DNA from 3 places in the Ancylobacter novellus DSM 506 genome. Region 1 is predicted to be linked to each of the others. Evidence: predicted binding sites of a transcription regulator. Region 1 holds the regulator's gene; each other region holds the start of a gene.
What was found. The regulator HrcA, encoded in region 1, represses chaperone genes, less so after heat shock. The targets are predictions, from matches to a motif close to GTTAGCACTCNCNNNNNGNGAGTGCTAAC.
Positions count from the first base shown of each region.

Region 2: a site for HrcA is predicted at 3,116-3,144, ahead of groES (co-chaperone GroES). Genes of this name have one in related genera too.
Region 3: a site for HrcA is predicted at 3,359-3,387, ahead of groES (co-chaperone GroES). Genes of this name have one in related genera too.

Region 1 is NC_014217.1:4,054,419-4,061,145, forward strand. It holds gene SNOV_RS19065 (alpha-ketoglutarate-dependent dioxygenase AlkB family protein) at 1-220, shown strand, start outside; gene SNOV_RS19070 (hypothetical protein) at 287-1,234, shown strand; gene grpE (nucleotide exchange factor GrpE) at 1,566-2,186, opposite strand; gene hrcA (heat-inducible transcriptional repressor HrcA) at 2,268-3,371, opposite strand; gene rph (ribonuclease PH) at 3,537-4,250, shown strand; gene SNOV_RS19090 (non-canonical purine NTP pyrophosphatase) at 4,247-4,903, shown strand; gene hemW (radical SAM family heme chaperone HemW) at 4,941-6,086, shown strand; gene SNOV_RS19100 (penicillin-binding protein activator) at 6,284-6,727, opposite strand, start outside.
Region 2 is NC_014217.1:647,249-653,975, reverse strand. It holds gene SNOV_RS03105 (dienelactone hydrolase family protein) at 1-351, opposite strand, end outside; gene groL (chaperonin GroEL) at 1,070-2,707, opposite strand; gene groES (co-chaperone GroES) at 2,754-3,050, opposite strand; gene SNOV_RS03090 (phasin) at 3,286-3,795, opposite strand; gene SNOV_RS03085 (phasin family protein) at 4,031-4,399, opposite strand; gene SNOV_RS03080 (PAS domain-containing sensor histidine kinase) at 4,730-6,727, shown strand, end outside.
Region 3 is NC_014217.1:2,191,052-2,197,778, reverse strand. It holds gene SNOV_RS10475 (ABC-type transport auxiliary lipoprotein family protein) at 1-480, shown strand, start outside; gene SNOV_RS10470 (GIY-YIG nuclease family protein) at 683-994, opposite strand; gene groL (chaperonin GroEL) at 1,221-2,858, opposite strand; gene groES (co-chaperone GroES) at 2,904-3,218, opposite strand; gene SNOV_RS10455 (usg protein) at 3,525-3,839, shown strand; gene SNOV_RS10450 (exopolysaccharide biosynthesis protein) at 3,978-4,580, shown strand; gene SNOV_RS22605 (DUF2235 domain-containing protein) at 4,920-6,314, shown strand; gene SNOV_RS10440 (SDR family oxidoreductase) at 6,249-6,727, opposite strand, start outside.

The sequences.
Region 1 (6,727 bases):
GCTGTTCCGCGTCGGCGGCACCTCGCGAAAGGACCCGACGCGTTCCATCCGCCTCGCCTCGGGCGACGCGCTGCTGCTCTCCGGCCCGGCGCGGCTCGCCTTTCACGGCATAGACCGCATCCTGCCGGACACTTCGACGCTGCTGAAGCAGTCCGGCCGCATCAATCTGACGTTACGCCGGGTACATCCGGGCGCGACGAGCGAAATTCCGCCTTGTTGAACCCGCAGAAAAGGCCAAGTTGCGCTGCTGAGCCATCGTCGGCTCCCAGAATGTGAAGGATTGCGAATGCGCCTTGTTGTCCGCGTTGCCGCCCTGGTTCTTCCGCTGCTTGCCCTCAGCGTTCCCGCTGGCGCGCAGGCTGTCTTCCCCAATCAGGGTACGATCGGCCTCGTGCCGCCCGAAGGCATGAGCGAGATCCCCAACGTGCCGGGCTTCCAGGACCGCGCCACCAAGGCCTCGATCCTGGTGCTGGAGATGCCGCAGCCGGCGTTCCAGGAGATCACCAGCCATTTCGCGCCGGCGGAACTGAAGAAGCAGAACGTCACGGTGGAGGAGCGCCGCGACGTCGAGCTCGCCGACGGGGTCAAGGCGGTGCTGCTCAAGGGCTACCAGTCCATTCCCAACGCCGGCACGACGCTGAAGAAGTGGATCCTGATCGCCGGCGGCAAGCAGCAGACCGGCATGATCACGGTGCAGTTCCCGGAGGAGGCCTCCGCCCGCTATCCCGACAAGGCGGTCGAGGCGGCGCTGAAGACCGTGGTGTTCCGTGCCCCGCCCAGCAATGAGGAGCTGATGGCGCGGCTGCCCTTCACCTTCGACGACATGGAAGGCTTCAAGGTGTTCAAGGTGCTCGGCGGCAGCGCCGTGCTGCTGACCAAGGGCGATGCCGAGCCCGATCCCTCCACCCAGCCCTTCTTCATCGTCGCCGCCGGGCCGGGCGAGGTGCGCGAGGAGGAGCGCGAGAGCGTCGCCAAGCGGGCGATCTCCAGCGTGCCGGGCGTCAAGGAGCTGCGGGTGGAGCGTGGCGGCCCGCTGCGCATTGGCGGCCAGCCCGGCTATGAGCTGATCGCCAATGCGCTCGACGCCAAGTCCGGCAAGCCGGTGAAGGTGGCGCAGTGGCTGCGCTTCGGCCGCACCGCCAATCTGCGTATGGTGGGTGTGGCGCCGGCCGCGAGCTTCGACGCCGATTTCGGCGCCATGCGCGGCCTGCGCGACGGCATCGAGCTGCGCTGAGGATCACCACCGCTCGGCATTCCTCTTCCCTCATCCCCAGGCTTGACCCGGGGACCCAGCCTATCCGCCGACGCACGGCGTGGCCCCTGGGTGGCCGGGTCAAGCCCGGCCATGAGGGCAGAAATGGTGGAAGACGCGAGCAGAACCGAACTGCGCTGAAGATCAGTCCTCGGCTGCCGAGCCACCCTCGGCCGTCATCCCCGGGCTTGGCCCGGAGATCCACGACTTCCTTAGGCACCAAAGACGTGGATGGCCGGGACAAGCCCGGCCATGACGTTCAGTTGGTAGGCAGGACCTGTGTAGGCAGGACCTGTGTAGGTAGGACCTGCCCTCACCCCTCGGCGGCGGGGGTCTCGGCCGGGGCCGCCTTCGGGCCGCCCTTGGAGACGCCGACCAGCGCCGGGCGCAGCACGCGCTCGCCGATCTTGTAGCCGGGCTGGATCACCTGCACGACCGTGCCCGAGGGCAGCTCGGTGTTCGGCACCTCGAACATCGCCTGATGCAGGTTCGGGTCGAACTTGGCGCCTTCCGCCTCGATGCGGGCGACGCCGTGCTTGGCGAGCGTCTGGGTCAGCGCGCGGGCGGTGATGTCGATGCCGTCGAGCACCGTCTTCAGCGGCCCTTCCGCCTTCTCGCGCGCCTCGGCATCGACGGCGCCGAGCGCCCGCTCGAAATCGTCGGCCACGGTGAGGATGTCGCGGGCGAAGCCGGTGATGCCGTAGACCTTGGCGTCGGCGACCTCGCGCTCGGCGCGGCGGCGCACATTGTCGGCCTCGGCGAAGGCTCGCAGGAACTTGTCCTTGAGCGTGGCGATCTCGCCTTCCAGCCGATCCTTCTCGGCGGTGAAATGGGCGGCAAGGTCGTCGGTCGCCGCGAGCGCGTCGTTCTCGGCGGCACGCGCCTCGTCCGCCACATCAGGCTGGTCCGCCGGCTTGCGGTTCTCGTCGCTCATAAGCACCTCGTCGGGAGAATGGATTTGCCCGCACACTTTTTCGTGCGGACGCCCGCCATATCGGGTCGGATGGTTGAAAAATCAAGCCGCGTCGATGCCCGGACCGGCCAGGACGCGGCTCACCACGCGGGCGGTGAAGTCGACCATCGGCACGATGCGGGCATAGTTGAGCCGCGTCGGCCCGATGACGCCGAGCACGCCGACCACCCGGCCCTGCCCGTCGCGATAGGGCGCGACGATGGTGGAGGAGCCCGACAGCGAGAACAGCTTGTTCTCCGAGCCGATGAAGATGCGCAGCCCCTGCGCGTCCTCGGCGCGGCCGAGCAGGTCGACCACCTCCTGCTTGGCTTCGAGGTCGTCGAACAGCAGGCGCACGCGCTCGAGGTCCTCGATGGCCTTGAGGTCGTGCAGCAGCCGGGTCTGGCCGCGCACGATGAGCCGCCGGTCGGCCTTGTCGCCGCCGGACCAGCTGGCAAGGCCGGTCTCGACCACGCGGGCGGTGACCTCGTCCAGCTCGGCGCGGCGGGCGGCGAGCGTGCGCTCCACCTCGGCGCGCAATTCGGCGATGGTGCGCCCGCGGGTGAGCGCGCTGAGGAAATTGGTCGCCTCCACCAGCGCCGAAGCCGGGAGGCCCGGCGGCAGCGGCACCAGCCGGTTCTCCACCTCGCCATCCTCGGAGACGAGGATGAGCAAGGCGCGGCTCGGGTCGAGCGGCACGAATTCGATGTGCTTGAGCCGCACGTCGGTCTTGCCGGCGGTGACGACGCCGGCGCCGCGCGACAGGCCCGACAGCAGGTTCGAGGCCTCCGCCAGCACGCCTTCCACCGTCTGGGCGCGGGCGGCGGCGCGCACCTGCGTCTCGATCGAGTTGCGCTCGTCCTCCGAGACGTCGCCGATCTCCAGCAGCGCGTCGACGAAGAAGCGCAGCCCCCGCTCGGTCGGCAGCCGACCGGCGCTGGTGTGCGGCGCGAAGATCAGCCCGGCCGCCTCCAGGTCCGCCATGACGTTGCGCACCGAGGCCGGGGAAAGCGTCATGGGGATCAGGCGAGAAATATTCCGGGACCCCGCCGGCTCGCCGGTGGCGAGATAGGTCTCGACGATCTGGCGGAAGATCTCGCGCGAGCGCTCGTCGAGCCGCGCGAGCTGCGGGGCGGTGGCGGAGAGCAGCGGATCGAAGGGCATCACCATATCTGTGCGTTCACGCGCCTATTCCGTTCGTGACCCCGCTATATTTCGGCATTCGGCCGGCGCATTCAAGCAACCGTCGGCAACCGCGCCCGGCCGGCCGATTGCGCCGGGGCGGCGGCGCCCTTACAAGGGCCGGCCATCAAGGTTTCAGGAGAGTTCCGCATGCGCCCTTCCCGCCGCCAGCCCGACGAGATGCGGGCCGTCAGCTTCGAGCGCGGCGTGCTGCGCCATGCCGAGGGCTCGTGCCTGGTCAAGTTCGGCGAGACGCATGTGCTCGTCGCCGCCACGCTGGAAGAGCGCCTGCCGCCCTGGCTGAAGGGGCAGGGGCGCGGCTGGGTCACGGCGGAATACGGCATGCTGCCGCGCGCCACCCATGAGCGCACCCGCCGCGAGGTCACCGCCGGCAAGCCCTCCGGCCGCACCCACGAGATCCAGCGCCTGATCGGCCGCTCGCTGCGCACCGTGGTGGACCTGGAGAAGCTCGGCGAGCGCCAGATCACCGTCGACTGCGACGTCATCCAGGCCGATGGCGGCACCCGCACCGCCTCCATCACCGGCGCCTGGATCGCCCTGCACGACTGCCTGAGCTGGATGAAAACGCGGGGAATGCTGGCAACGATTCCCCTTCGCGACCACATCGCCGCCGTCTCCTGCGGCATCGTCGACGGCGAGCCGCGGCTCGACCTCGACTATGTGGAGGATTCCTCGGCCCATACCGACGTCAACTTCGTCATGACCGGCACCGGCGGCTTCGTCGAGATCCAGGGCACGGCGGAGAAGACGCCGTTCACCGAGGACGAGTTCGGCGCCATGCTCGGCCTTGCCCGCAAGGGCGTCGCCAAGCTGGTCGACCTGCAGAAGCTGGCGGTGTCATGAGCGCCGCCGAGCCGCACCGCCGCCTGGAAGGCCGCATCGTCATCGCCACGCATAACCCCGGCAAGCTGGAGGAGATGCGCGGCCTGCTGGCCCCCTATGGCGTCGACGCGGTCTCGGCCGGCGAGCTCGGCCTGCCGGAGCCGGAGGAGACCGGCCTCACCTTCGCCGAGAACGCCCGCATCAAGGCGGTCTCGGCCGCCAAGGCCTCCGGCCTGCCGGCCTTCGCCGACGATTCCGGGCTGTGCGTCGAGGCGCTGGGCGGTGCGCCGGGATTGCTCACCGCGCGCTGGGCCGGGCCGGAGAAGGACTTCATGGCGGCGATGACGCGGGTCGAGACCGAGCTGCGCGCGGCCGGCGCCGAGCTGCCGGACCTGCGCCGCGCCTATTTCATCTCCGCGCTCTGCCTCGCCTGGCCAGACGGCCATGCCGAGGATTTCGAGGGCGTGGTCGAGGGCACGCTGGTCTGGCCGCCGCGCGGCCCGGCCGGCTTCGGCTACGACCCCATGTTCCAGCCGGACGGCTATGAGCGCACCTTCGGCGAGATGACCGGCGCGGAGAAGCACGGCCTGCCGCCGCTCGGCCGCGGCCTGTCGCACCGCGCCCGCGCCTTCATCGCGCTGGCGACGGCCTCCCTCGGGGCGAATTTTGACTGAAGTCGACCATAGGCGGCCTCTCGCGCCGCCGCCTCCGGTGGATCCCGGCTTCGGCGTCTATGTCCACTGGCCGTTCTGCAAGGCCAAGTGCCCCTATTGCGACTTCAACAGCCACGTCCGCCATTCCCCGCCAGACCAGGCGCGCTTCCTCAAAGCCTTCAGGGCCGAGATCGCCCATACGCGCGAGCGCATCGGCCAGCGGCGGACGCAGAGCGTGTTCTTCGGCGGCGGCACGCCCTCGCTGATGGAGCCGGCAACGGTCGGCGCCATACTCGACGCCATCAATGAAGCCTGGCCGCTCGACGCCCGCGCCGAGGTGACGCTGGAGGCCAACCCGACCAGCGTCGAGGCCGGCCGTTTCCGCGGCTACCGCGCCGCCGGGGTCAACCGCGTCTCGCTCGGCGTGCAGGCGCTGGACGACGCCTCGCTGAAGGCGCTCGGCCGCATGCACACGGCGCAGGAGGCGCTCGGCGCGGTGGCGGTGGCGCGCGCGGCCTTCGAGCGGGTGTCCTTTGACCTGATCTATGCCCGGCCCGACCAGAAGCCGGAAGCCTGGGCGGCCGAGCTGAAGCGCGCCATCGAGGAGGGCTGCGAGCACCTGTCGCTCTACCAGCTCACCATCGAGGACGGCACGCCCTTCGCCGCGCTGCACCGCGCCGGCAAGCTGATCGTGCCGGAGGACGAGGTCGCCCGCGCGCTGTGGGACGTGACGCAGGAGACGACGCGCGAGGCCGGCCTGCCGTCCTACGAGGTCTCCAACCACGCCCGCCCGGGCGCGGAGAGCCGGCACAATCTGCTCTACTGGCGCTATGGCGAATATGCCGGCCTCGGGCCGGGCGCGCATGGCCGGCTCGACACGCCGGAGGGGCGCGTCGCCACGTCCACCGAGCGCGGCCCGGAGGACTGGGTCGCGCGGGTCGAGCACGCCGGCCATGGCGTGATCGTCGACGAGAGGCTGACCCGCGCCGAGCAGGCCGACGAATATCTGCTGATGGGCCTGCGTCTTGCCGAAGGCATCGACCGCGCCCGCTTCGCTCGCCTCGCCGGGCACGATCTCGACGCCGGCCGGGTGGCGACGCTCATCGAGGACGCCATGATCGAGGAACTGCCCGGCGAGCGCCTGCGCGCCACCGCGCTCGGCCTGCCGGTGCTGGACGCCATCGTGGCCGATCTGGCGGCGTGAGGTTCTCTCGTTTCTACCTGCTCCCGAAGACCGTCATCCTGAGGTGCCCGGCGTCAGCCGGGCCTCGAAGTATGCTCATCCAGGCACACCTAGGTGACCATCCTTCGAGGCTCGCTGCGCGAGCACCTCAGGATGACGGTGCGTTGTTGATTGCACCTCAGGATGACGTCGCGCCATGTGGCGGACGAGAAGGACGCTCAAATCCCCTGCGCGAAGCTGCGCGGGGCGGGGCTGACGATCTGCGTCGCGCCCCCTGAGATCTGCATGACCGCGAGGCCGCGCTGGTTGGTGCCGTCGGCGCGGAAGCGGAAGATGCCGTCGACGCCGGAGAAGCCCGACGGGTTCTGGATCGCCTGATCGGTGATGCCGGCTTCGCCATAGCTGTTCACCAGCGCCGCCATCAGCGACACGCCGTCATGGGCGAGGGCGGCGGTGCGCACCGGCTCGCGGCCGTAGCGGGCGCGGTAGCGCGCGGCGAAGGCGCGGAAGCCCGCCGGGTCCGGCGCGGCGAAGATGCCGCCATTCACCGAGGGCGCGGCGAACAGCTTCGGGTCGTCCCACAGGCCGGTGCCGATGAGCTGCTTGCCGTTAAGGTTCACCCCCGCGGCCGTCATCGCCTGCAGCACCTGCGGCACGGTGTC
Region 2 (6,727 bases), 1.4 Mb from region 1:
GAGGAATCCCTCCAGCGCGAGGCGGCGGGTGACGTCCTTGATGTGCGGGTTGAGGCCGCGGTTCTCATGGATCACCAGCACCGCCGGCCGCTTGGCGTCGACGCGCTTGGCGCGCACCAGATAGCCGTCCACCTCGCCGGCGCCGGAAGGATACCGGGCGCGCGACACGTCGATGCGCGCATCGTTTTCCTCGACCACGGCGGCGCGGGCATAGTCGTTGGCGAGCAGCGGCAGCAGCGCGCTCGCGGCCGCCGCCGAGCCGGCGATTGTCGCGAGCTTCTCCATGAAGTCCCGCCGGCCGATCTGGCCGTGGGTGAAACGGTCGTAGAGGTCGATGATGCGCTGATCCATGGACGTCCTCCCGATGTTCGCGCGCACGATGGACCTCGCGGACGGCAAGCGCACATCAGAAATGAGGGAGCGGCGGCCCGGTTCGGCCGCCGGGCGACGGCCGCCATGGCTCCAGCACGAAACGCCCCGCGCCGGAATCCGGCCGGGGATTTGAGGCAGTCCCCGCCCCCGAGAAGGGGCGTGCGGGGCGCCGGAGCGGACACTCCGGCGGTCGCCTGCACCGATTGTGAAAAGGTGGTGCAAGCCTTCATTCAACCAACCGACGCGCCGATCTCCGGCGCCCCGCACACGGTGTTTTCGGGCTTGCTCCATGCGGCCCCCGGAGGAACTACCGTTGCTATCCTCCGCTGGGGGGCTGCACGCGCCCCGGCGAACCGGTTTGCGCCAGCCGCGGTGACTCGCGGAAAGTGCGAGCCGGGAACGCACGGCTTGGGCCGCCGCCCGGACGAGGTGCGTTATCCCCGCCAGACGGCCACCGCCCCCCGTCCCGCGCGAGCCGGCCGCTCCGGTTGCGCCCCCTCATCGGGACGAGGTGGAGCAAGGATGGCAGAGGGAAGGGTCTTTGTCTAGGATTATATTCCTCTGGCCTATCGAGGTCGTCCCTTCCCCCTGCCGTCGGCTTCGCCTACGGCCGGGATGACGACTTAGCGGCGGCCGCCAAAAGAAAAGGGCGCGGCTCGCGCCACGCCCCTTCTTGTTCAGAAGCGGTTGGACTTCCTCAGAAGTCCATGCCGCCCATGCCGCCACCCGGCATGGCCGGGGCGGCCGCGGCGGGCTTCGGCAGGTCGGCGATCATCGCCTCGGTGGTGATGAGCAGGCCGGACACGGAGGCCGCGTCCTGCAGAGCGGTGCGCACCACCTTGGCCGGGTCGACGATGCCGGAGGCGATCATGTCGACGAACTGCTCGGACTGGGCGTTGAAGCCGAAGTTCTGGTCCTTCGACTCCAGCACCTTGCCGACCACGATCGAGCCCTCGACGCCCGAGTTCTCGGCGATCTGGCGGATCGGCGCCTCGAGCGCGCGCAGCACGATCTTGATGCCGGCGGCGATGTCCGGGTTCTCGGAGGTGAGCTTCTCGACCGCCTTCTTGGCGCGCAGCAGGGCGATGCCGCCGCCGGGGACGATGCCTTCTTCCACCGCGGCGCGGGTGGCGTTGAGCGCGTCGTCAACGCGGTCCTTCTTCTCCTTGACCTCGATCTCGGTCGCGCCGCCGACGCGGATCACCGCGACGCCGCCCGCCAGCTTGGCCAGACGCTCCTGCAGCTTCTCGCGGTCGTAGTCCGAGGTGGTCTCCTCGATCTGCTGCTTGATCTGGGCGACGCGGCCCTCGATGTCCTTCTTCTTGCCGACGCCGTCGACAAGGGTGGTCTTTTCCTTCTCGATGATCACCTTCTTGGCGCGGCCGAGCATGGCGAGATTGACGCTCTCCAGCTTGATGCCGAGCTCTTCCGAGATCACCTGGCCGCCGGTGAGGATGGCGATGTCCTCGAGCATGGCCTTGCGGCGGTCACCGAAGCCCGGCGCCTTCACGGCCGCGACCTTGAGGCCGCCGCGCAGCTTGTTGACGACGAGCGTGGCCAGGGCCTCGCCCTCGACGTCCTCGGCGACGATCAGCAGCGGCTTGCCCGACTGCACGATCTGCTCCAGCACCGGGAGGATCGGCTGCAGGCCCGACAGCTTCTTGTCGAAGATCAGCAGGAAGGGATCTTCCAGATCGACGATCATCTTCTCGGCGTTGGTGATGAAGTACGGCGAGAGATAGCCGCGGTCGAACTGCATGCCCTCGACGACCTCGAGCTCGGTCTCGGCGGTCTTGGCTTCCTCGACGGTGATCACGCCCTCATTGCCGACCTTCTGCATCGCGCCGGCGATCATCTGGCCGATCGAGGCGTCGCCATTGGCGGAGATGGTGCCGACCTGCGCGACTTCGTCGGTGTTCTTCACCTTCTTGGCGCGCTTGCTGATGTCCTTGATCGCCTCGACGACCGCGAGGTCGACGCCGCGCTTCAGGTCCATCGGGTTCATGCCGGCGGCAACCGCCTTGGCGCCTTCCTTGACGATGGCCTGGGCCAGCACGGTGGCGGTGGTGGTGCCGTCGCCGGCGAGGTCATTGGTCTTCGAGGCCACTTCGCGCACCATCTGGGCGCCCATGTTCTCGAACTTGTCCTCGAGCTCGATCTCCTTGGCGACGGTGACGCCGTCCTTGGTGATGCGGGGAGCGCCGAAGCTCTTCTCGATGACGACGTTGCGGCCCTTCGGACCGAGGGTCACCTTCACCGCGTTGGCGAGGATGTCGACGCCGCGCAGCATGCGCTCGCGGGCGTCACCGGCGAATTTTACTTCCTTGGCAGCCATGTGGCCTACTCCTGAATGGGGTTGCGTCGGGGGTGTTCAGCCGGCCTCAGCCGACGATGCCCATGACGTCGGATTCCTTCATGATCAGCAGGTCCTGACCGTCGATCTTCACTTCGGTGCCGGACCACTTGCCGAACAGCACCTTGTCGCCGGCCTTGACGTCGAGCGGGACCAGCTTGCCGGCCTCATCGCGGCCACCCGGGCCGACGGCGACGACTTCGCCCTGCGAGGGCTTTTCCTTGGCGCTGTCGGGAATGATGATGCCGCCCGCAGTCTTCTCCTCGGCATCCAGGCGCTTGACCACGATGCGATCATGCAGGGGGCGGAACTTCAGCTTGGCCATCGGTTGATCCTCGGTCTTCCTGTCTCGCGCCGGCATGGCGCTCATGGGCAGCGTTTGCTGGTATCACTGGCACTCATCCTGGGAGAGTGCCAAACCGCCGCGAGATAGGCAGGTCGCCGGGATCGAGTCAAGCACCGACAGGCTCCCGGCGGCGGCGACGGGCGGGAGCGCGGGCACGAAAAAACCCGGTCCGCGAGCGCGGACCGGGTCTTAGCGATTGTTCAAAAACCGGCGATCAGACCGACTTCTTGATGGTCTTCTCGACCGAGGCCTTGATCGGCTCGGCGGTGTCGGTCGCCACCTTCTGGGCGAGGGTGGAGAGCTCCTTGGCCTGCGCCGAGAGCACGTCGAACTGCTTGCGCATGTGGCCGGTCGAAAGCTCGACCGCCTCGGAGACGCTCTTGGCGCCGAACAGCGCGCCGACATAGTCGAACGCGGCGTTCACATTGGTGCGCAGCGACTCCAGCGCGACGGCGTTGTATTCGGCGACGCCCTTGGAGGCGGTCGAATAGGTGTCCTCGAGGAGATCGGTCGTCTCCTCGGCGCTCGTCTTCATCTTCTCATAGGCCTCACGCGCGCTCTGCACGCTCTTCTCGGCCATTTCGCGCATCACGGCGGGCACTTCCATGCTCGCGGGGATGTCGAACTTGGGAATGTCGAACTTCGGCATCGCCGCCTCGAAAGCCGAGGTGGCAGCCTTGGCGGCCTTCTTCGGCGAAGGCGGAACGGTGGTGGCCTCAACCATGCGTTTTCTCCTCGCATTCGCGGCTCGGGTTCAACAAGGCATGGCCGCGCTCCGCGCTCGCGCGACCCTGCGTTGACCGGCAGACGCGGCCCCCGGAAGCGTTCCGGTTCACCCTGCCTGATCTCTACGCTGTAATTGTGCACTGCAATATCATATTGCAATGCACAATCAACCCGGATGCGCAAATTTTTTCGCCGGCGCGGCACGAGGCCCGCTTCAGGCGCGCTTGGTCCGCTTATTTGTGCCCGCCGAAGCCGGCGCCGCCGGCATGCTCGCCGAGCGCCTTCGCCTGCTCGGTCAGCCGGGCGGCCTGTTCCTTCACGTAGTCGGCGTGCAGGCGCGTCCACTCCTCCACCGTCGACGCCTTGGCGAGACGGGTGGCGAAATCGAAGCCGGCGGCGATGTTGGCCTCGGTGAACTCCAGCGTGGTGCGGCCGAGGTCGCGGACATTCTCATGCGCCGCGTCGAGTTGGCGGCCGGCGTCGTCCAGCGCCTTGTGCGTCGCGCTCAGGAAGCCGTCGAACGCCGCGCGGGCCTGGTCCACGCCCTGCTCGGCGATGGTTCGCAGTTCCGGAGGGACTTCGAGCTTCGGATCGTCGGCCATGGCACAACTCCCTCCCGTTGACGGCATCGGATCTTAGGTTCCGCCAGCGGGCGATGCATCCGCACTGACGCCTAAATCGAAAGTAGAAGCTGCGCTGCGAAAGGCAATCGAATTTGCGCCTTTTTTCGCGCGCCCGGTTGCATCCGGTTAACCGGTATCGGTGGCATCCGATTAACCGGAAATGATGAAGCTGGAACGACGAGGGCCGCTCCTCATGGCATAGGGCGCCGGCCCGCACTATTGTTACGTTCCGGCGGCATGCCCCATCGGCAGGCCGTCCTGAATTCGCAAAGGGCTGGCGGTATTGCCGGCGGGGTCATTCTGGGGACGATGAACACACCCACGGACGGTTTCGGCAGCGCGGCGCTCGACGCCCTGCGCGCCCAGGCGGCAACCGTCCTCGCGGCGGCGGCGCCGGCCGTGCTGGTGCATGCCGACGGCACGCTGATCGCCGCCAACCCGGCCGGCCGCGCCGTGCTCGACCCGGCCATGGCCGCGGGGCTCGCCGCCCGCCTCGCGCCCGGGCTGCGCCCAAACCGTCCGCCGCGACTGGAGCGCGTGCGCCTCGCCGGGCGGCTGACGCCGGCGACCTTCGCCTGCACGCTCGTCGCCGCCGGCTCCGCGCGGGCGGTGCTGCTGGTCGGCCTCGACATCGCGCCCGTGGGCATGCCCGCCGAGGCTGCCCCTGCCGCCCCCTCGCCGGCCGAGGAGCCGCACGACGCCCCCACCCGCTTCACCTGGCGCACCGGCCTCGATGCCCGGATCGGCCATGTCGACCCGCGCCTCGCCTCTGCGCTCGGCCGTGTCCCGGAAGAGATCGCTGGCCTCGACTGGCAGGCGCTCGGCGCCCCCGGCGCCCATCGCGCCGCGCTGGAAGGGCTGAGCTTCTCCCGCCTGCCGGTGCTGCTGCCCACCGCGCGCGGCGACGCGCTCGACATCGAGCTCGGCGGCGCACCGATCCGCGGCGAGGGCATGCGCGGCTTCGGCCTGATCAAGGGCCGCCGCGCCTCGCCCGAGCGGCCGGTGCAGGCGCCCGCTCCCCGGCCCGCCGCACCACCTATCGTGCCGCCCGTCGCGCCTCCGATCCCGCCCCGCGCGGCCGAGCCGCCGCCTGCGCCCGCCGCGCCGACGGCCCCCGCGGCGGCCGAGCCGACGTCGCCGGTGCGCGTCACGCTCAGCCTCGTCCCCTCCGCGCCGAACGTCGTGCCGCTGCGCGGCAATGGCGAGAACGGCGTGCGCGCCTCCTGGGAAGGCCTGTCCAACGGCGAGCGCAACGCCTTCCGCGAGATCGCCCGCGCGCTCGGTGCCAAACTGGAAGGCGTCGACGACGACTTCCCCCCGCCGGCCGAGCCCGCTCCGGCCGAACCGGCGGCGGCGCCCGCCCCCACTGCGTCGGTCGCCATTCCGCCCGCCGCCGAGCTCCCGGCCGCAGTTCCGCCGCTCCCTCCCCGGCCCGAGCCGGAGGGCTTGCAGCGCGTGCTCAGCGACGGCGAGCGGCCCGTTCTCGACCGGCTGCCGCTCGCCATGCTTGCGTTCCGCGGCGACCACCTGCTCTACGCCAACCGCGCGCTGCTGGAATGGACCGGCCACGCCGACCTCGCCGCGCTGGAGGCCGCCGGCGGCCTCGCCACGCTGTTCGGCGCGCAGCGGGCCGGCGGTGACGAAGAAAGCCGCGCCCTGACCCTCCTCACCGCCACCGGCCACGGCATCACCGTCGAGGCGCGACTGATGTCCGCCCCCTGGGAGGGCGGCACGGCGATGCTCTATGTGCTGCACCGCCTCGACGCCGTGACCGACGAGCGGATCCGCCAGGCCGAGCTCGCCCTGCGCCAGGCGGAGAATGCCGAGCGCGAGTTGCGCGCCATCCTCGACACCGCCACCGACGGCGTGGTGCTGATCGACAAGGCCGGCACCATCCTCTCCATGAACCACCCGGCCGAGGCGCTGTTCGGCTTCAACGCCGGCGACGTACAGGGCGAGGCCATTACCCTGCTGCTGGCGCCCGAGAGCCACCGTGCAGCGATCGACTATCTCGACGGGCTCGCCTCAAACGGCGTCGCCAGCGTGCTGAACGACGGGCGCGAGGTGATCGGCCGCGTGCGCGAGGGCGGGCTGATCCCGCTGTTCATGACCATGGGCCGGATCGGCGACGACCCGACCAAGTTCTGCGCCGTGCTGCGCGACATCACCCAGTGGAAGAAGGCCGAGGAGGAGCTGACCGAGGCCAAGCACCTCGCCGAGCGCGCCAACCTCGCCAAGTCCGACTTCCTCGCCAAGATCAGCCACGAGATCCGCACCCCGCTCAACGCCATCATCGGCTTCTCGGAA
Region 3 (6,727 bases), 1.9 Mb from region 1:
TTCAACGCGCCGCGGCGCGGGACGGGGCTGCTGGTCGTCGGCCCGCCGACGGCGCTGGCGGTGCTCGACACCGAGCGCATCGTGGTAGAGCCGGCGCCCGGCCAGATCACCTATCTCAGCGGCGCGCAGTGGAGCGACCGGCTGCCGGCGCTGTTCCAGGCGCGGCTGATCGAATCCTTCGAGAACGGCAACCGCGCCCGCTCGGTGGGGCGCGCCGGCGACGGGCTCACCGCCGACTACACGCTGCTGACCGACCTGCGCAGCTTCGGCCTGCAGACCTCCGACGGCGGACCAGTGGCGGTGGTCGAGGTCTCCGCGAAGATCGTCGGCGCCACCTCGGGCCGCATCGCCGCGGCGCAGGTGTTCAAGGCGAGCGCCCCCGCCGCCTCGACCAGCGGCCCGCAGGCCACCCAGGCGCTGGACGCCGCCTCGGACCAGGTGTTCATCGAGATCGTGCGCTGGGCCTCGAGTCGTTTCTGAGGCTTAGCGCGGGTTTTTGAAGTGAGATACGAGCTGGGCTCGCCTCGATCACTTCCACGAAGCAACGTCATCCTGAGGTGCCCGGCGAAAGCCAAGCCTCGAAGGATGCTCGTCCGGGTGCACGGTGCCATCCTTCGAGGCTCGCTGCGCTCGCACCTCAGGATGACGGTGCGGAGGGTCTGGATGACGGTCTCCTAGGAGTTCATTCCTTCGCCATCTTCCGCCGCGCCGAGGGGCGGCGCGCGTGAGAACTCACCGCGCTCCATTCGCCGCGTGCCAAAGCTTCCTTCTTGGCGCGGCTCCATCCCTTCAACTGCTGTTCGGCCGCGATAGCGTCCGTGACGCGCTCGAAATAGTCGGACCAAACGAGCGTCACCGGACGGCGCTTGAAGGTGTAGCCGGGAAACGCTCCGCTCTGATGCTCGGCGATGCGCTTATCGAGCGTCTGGCCGGTGGCCGAACCGACGTAGTAGGAGCCATCGTCACAGCGGAGCATGTAGACGAAAGCGCCCATGATCGCTCCCGGATGAGCATCCTTCGAGGCCCGGCTGTGGCCGGGCACCTCAGGATGACGTTGCTGGGGATCATGGGCAACAGGGTCTCTGCGCTCCCATCCCGTACGCCGTCATCCTGAGGTGCGAGCGCAGCGAGCCTCGAAGGATGGCCGGTTTAGAGCCCCAAAAGAAAAAGGGCGCGGCTTTCGCCGCGCCCTTCCGTATTGAGAAGCGGTTGGACTTCGATCAGAAGTCCATGCCGCCCATGCCGCCGCCCGGCATGGCGGGGGCCGCGGCGCCCTTCTTCGGCAGCTCGGCGATCATCGCCTCGGTGGTGATGAGCAGCGAGGCGACCGAGGCCGCGTTCTGCAGCGAGGAGCGCAGCACCTTCGCCGGATCGATCACGCCCGCCTTGAACATGTCCACATACTCGCCCGACTGCGCGTTGAAGCCGTAGGCGTAGGTGTTCTTCTCAAGGATGCGGCCGACGATCAGCGAGCCGTCCTCGCCGGCATTGCTGGCGATCTGGCGCGCCGGGGCCTGGATCGCCTTGCGGACGATGTCGACGCCGGTCTTCTGGTCGGGATTGGCGGTGGCGATGTTCTCGAGCACCTTGGTGGCGCGCAGCAGGGCGACGCCGCCGCCCGGCAGGATGCCTTCCTCGACCGCCGCGCGGGTGGCGTGCAGCGCGTCGTCCACGCGGTCCTTCTTCTCCTTGACTTCGATCTCGGTCGCGCCGCCGACGCGGATGACGGCAACGCCGCCCGCGAGCTTGGCCAGACGCTCCTGCAGCTTCTCGCGGTCGTAGTCCGAGGTGGTCTCCTCGATCTGCGCCTTGATCTGCGAAACGCGGTCGTTGATGTCCTTCTTGGAGCCGGCACCGTCGACGATGGTGGTGTTCTCCTTCTCGATCACCACCTTCTTGGCGCGGCCGAGCATGGCGAGGGTCACCGAGTCGAGCTTGATGCCGAGATCGTCGGAGATGGCGGTGCCGCCGGTCAGGATGGCGATGTCCTGCAGCATGGCCTTGCGGCGATCACCGAAGCCCGGAGCCTTGACGGCCGCGACCTTGAGGCCGCCGCGCAGCTTGTTGACGACGAGCGTGGCCAGGGCCTCGCCCTCGACGTCCTCGGCGATGATGAGGAGCGGCTTGGAGGTCTGCACGACGGACTCGAGGACCGGCAGCAGCTCCTGCAGGCCGGAGAGCTTCTTCTCGTGGATGAGGATGTAGGGGTCCTCGAACTCCACGCGCATCTTCTCGGCGTTGGTGATGAAGTAGGGGGAGAGGTAGCCGCGGTCGAACTGCATGCCCTCGACCACGTCGAGCTCGGTCTCGGCGGTCTTGGCTTCCTCGACCGTGATCACGCCCTCATTGCCGACCTTCTGCATCGCCTCGGCGAGGAACTTGCCGACATCGGCGTCGCCATTGGCGGAGATGGTGCCGACCTGGGCGATCTCCTCGTTGGAGGTGACCTTGCGGGCGTTCTTCTTGAGGTCGGCGACGATGGCCTCGACGGCGAGGTCGACGCCGCGCTTCAGGTCCATCGGGTTCATGCCGGCCGCGACCGACTTGGCGCCCTCGCGCACGATCGCCTGGGCGAGCACGGTAGCGGTGGTGGTGCCGTCGCCGGCGAGGTCATTGGTCTTCGAGGCCACTTCGCGCACCATCTGGGCGCCCATGTTCTCGAACTTGTCCTCGAGCTCGATCTCCTTGGCGACGGTGACGCCGTCCTTGGTGATGCGGGGAGCGCCGAAGCTCTTCTCGATGACGACGTTGCGGCCCTTCGGACCGAGGGTCACCTTCACCGCGTTGGCGAGGATGTCGACGCCGCGCAGCATCTTCTCGCGCGCGTCGCCCGAAAACTTAACTTCTTTGGCAGACATGTGATTTTCTCCGGTGAAGCGTTGCGAGCAGCCTTGGAAGCTGCCTCACGCGGCCTTCTTGGCCGAGGTGGTGGCTTCCAGCACGCCGAGGATGTCGGCTTCCTTCATGATGAGGTAGTCGGTGCCGTCGATCTTGACCTCGGTGCCCGACCACTTGCCGAACAGCACGCGGTCACCGGCCTTGACGTCGAGCGGGACCAGCTTGCCGGCCTCGTCGCGCGCGCCGGGGCCGACGGCGACGACTTCGCCCTGCGAGGGCTTTTCCTTGGCGCTGTCGGGGATGATGATGCCGCCCGCGGACTTCTCCTCCGCGTCGATGCGCTTGACCACAACCCGGTCATGCAGGGGACGGAACTTCATCGGTTCTCTCCACAAATCCTGGACGATCGTTTGATCCGGCAAGCGCCGGGACGACGCCGTGAAGGCCATCGCACCCGCTACGCTGCCGCGGGGACATCTAGGCGGCGGCGCAAAGGCGCGCAAGGGCGCGGCGGCAAAAAATTAGCAGTCGCGGTTAGTGAGTGCCAGCGCTTGTCACACAGGCCTGTCAGCACTCCGTCGTATATGCTGCCAGTGCATTGATTTTGCACGCGAAAATGAAACTTTGGCCTTGTCGCGCGGATTGTCCGACCGCACAATTCGACTCATCGCGACAGGAGGTTCCGCATGGGAGTTCATGGGGTATCGTCTAAGGGCGTGGGGCCGGCGACGACGGTGTCGGAGGATTTCCGCCGGCAGCTCGCCGGCTACGGGCTGACCACGGCCCGCATCCTCTACCGCATGCCGGACCACCCGGCGATCCTGCAAACCTATCTCTGGCAGCATTACGATCTCTGCCCGCATTTTCCCGAGCTCAACCGCTTCCTCGACTTCTGGAAACGGGAGCTGGAAGGCCCGCTGCACTCGGTGACGGTGGCGCATGCGCGGCTGATCGGGCCGGCCGAGTTGCGCAGCGTCGACGGGGTTTTCAGCCTGAACTGAGAAGCGCCGCGCCTTGCCGCTTCCACCGGCCATTTGACCGCACTGCCCTCACCTTGCCGCCTTCGACGTGCTATGAGGGCGGCGAAATGGGTGCCGACCCGGCGTCCCAAGTCGAGATGAAGGCACCTGGTCAGGCCCGTGGATCACCGCTCGCCGCGCACGTCGGAGTTGCTCTCCGCCATCGTGACCGCCCATTCGGCCGAGCGCATCGGCGTCGGCGAGGTGGTGCACGCGCTGCGCAACCGCGCCTTCGGCCTGTCGATCCTGCTGCTCGGCCTGCCGAACTGCCTGCCCATGCCGCCCGGCCTGCCGGTGATCTGCGGCATATTGCTCTGCCTCGTCGGCGGGCAGATGGTGGTGGGGCGCGACGAACTGTGGCTGCCGCGTTGGCTCGCCAACCGCACCATCTCGCGCGCGCTGCTGGAGCGCATCGTCAACGGTTCGCTGAAGTGGATCCGCCGCTTCGAGAGCTATTCGCGCCCCCGCCTGCACTATTTCTCCTCGCCCTCGGCGCGCTTCGTGCTGGGCGGGCTGGTGGTGGTGCTCGGCCTTCTTCTGCTGCTGCCGATCCCGATCTTCGGCAACCTGCCGCCGGGCATCGCCGTGGCGATCCTCGGCCTCGGGCTGGTGGAGCGCGACGGCGCCTTCATCTTCGCCGGCGTCGTCGCCACGCTGGTCAGCCTCGGCGTGATGGGCCTTTTGAGCTGGATGCTGTTCCAGGGCGCGCTGGCCGTCATCTGACGAAGACTTCCGGAAGAACCTCATCCCGGGGCGCTCGCACCTCAGAGTCCGCCACGTAATCCCACCTTCCCTCATCCCCGGGCTTGACCCGGGGACCCAGCCCTTAGGTCAGCGCCAGGCGGACAGCCTGGGTGGCCGGGTCAAGCCCGGCCATGAGGGCCAGAGGTTAGGAATTGCAGAGCCAAACTGAATTGCGGGTCAGGCTCTCGGGACGACGATCGGTCCTACGGGAGGACCTCGAGGGGACTGGAAGGCTCATAAATCAAGAGTTGTATTTCCGCATATGCAACCATAGGATGCTACCGCTGTCTGGGCACAATCGATCGTGTGGGGGCGGGGATGGCATCGAAGACGAGCGGGGCTGCTGCCCCTAATCCACGCAAGCGGCTGATCCTGTGCCTCGACGGCACATGGAACACGGCGGACGGCGACGAGATCACCAACATCGTCCGGCTGCGCGACATGCTGCAGCCGGGGACCGCCGACGGCATCGAGCAGCGCATCTATTACGACGAGGGCGTCGGTACGCTCGGCGGCTTCGACAAGTATATCGGAGGCGGCGTTGGCAAGGGTCTCGATGTCAATGTCCGCCAGGCCTACCGCTTCCTCAGCCAGTTCTACGCGCCCGGAGACGAAATCTACATCTTCGGCTTTTCGCGGGGCGCCTTCACCGCCCGCAGCCTCGCCGGCTATATCGGCGCCAGCGGACTGTTGCGGCAGGACAGCTGTAACCCGGTGAACGAGGATGCAGCCTGGGCCTATTATCGCACCGACGCCAAGGACCGTTATCCTACCGAAGGGCTCAGGCTCGGTGGCCTATGCCATGCGGGGGTGCGCATCCGGGTGCTCGGCGTGTTCGACACCGTGGGTTCGCTTGGCATTCCGCTCAGTGTGGCGACCTTCCGCGACAGGCGCTTCCAATTCCACGACACGACGCTTTCCTCGATCATCGACCATTCGCTCCACGCTGTGGCCATCGACGAGAAGAGGCGATTCTTCCCACCCTCCCTATGGCAGGTGCCGCAGCACGCCAATTACCGGACGGTCGAGCAGGTCTGGTTTCCCGGCGTGCACGCCGACATTGGCGGCGGCTATGGAGCGGGTGGCATCGGTGCCTTGACCTTGAAGTGGATGCTTGACCGCATAGATGCGCTCAACACGAAGGAGGGGCGTCCTTCCCTCGTCTACCGCGACGGAGAACCGAGCATCCCCAGGCAGGCGAGCCCCATCGCCATTCATGAATCGCGCAGCTGGAAATCAATCATCAGCAATAGTTTGCCGACGATCCGCATCATCTCGCAGCAGCGCCCGGTGAGGAATGGCTCCGCCATGTTCAGGCTTGCTGCCTTGCCTCCTCATGCCCGCCCGATCGGTGAGTTCGTGCATGTTTCCGCGCTCGCCCAGTTGCATTGCAAGAGCGGTCGGAAGGGGCAGGGCTACGATCCGCTCAACTTGCGCTACGCCCTCGATCAGCTGTTCTCGTCGGACCATGTGGCACTGAAGCGGCCGACCGTTCGTCTCGGCTTTGTCGGGGAGAACGGCAACCCGCTCGACTGGATCGCCGACGAGGACGATGCCAACGAGCTCTCCGCCGCGCTGCCTTCCGAATATCTCGATCCGCTGGACAGGGCGCGGACGGCATGGGCCGCGAGCGCGGCCCCCGCGCCGTCAGGCCCGCCCGACGAAGGGGGCGGCCGTCGCCATGAGGGTCATGAAGAGGACGTTGGCGTCTAGCGGCAGGCCGGCCATGTGGGCGACCGCCCGGCCGGCATGGACGGGATCGAAGGTCGGCTCGACCATGAGCTGGCCGTTCGGCTGAAGGATGCCCGTCTTCATCTTCACCGCCATGTCGGTATCGGCATTGCCGATGTCGATCTGGCCGCAGGCGATGTTGTGGGCGCGGCCTTCCAGCGCGACCTGCTTGGTCAGGCCGGTGACGGCGTGCTTGGTCGCCGTGTAGGGGCCGGTGAACGGGCGCGGCGTGTGGGCGGAGAGCGAGCCGTTGTTGATGATGCGCCCGCCCTTGGGGTCCTGCGCCTTCATCAGCCGGATGGCGGCCTGCGTGCACAGGAACACGCCGGTGAGGTTGACGCTCACCACGCGCTGCCAGTCCTCCAGCGGGACGTCCTCGATCGGCATGCCCGGCG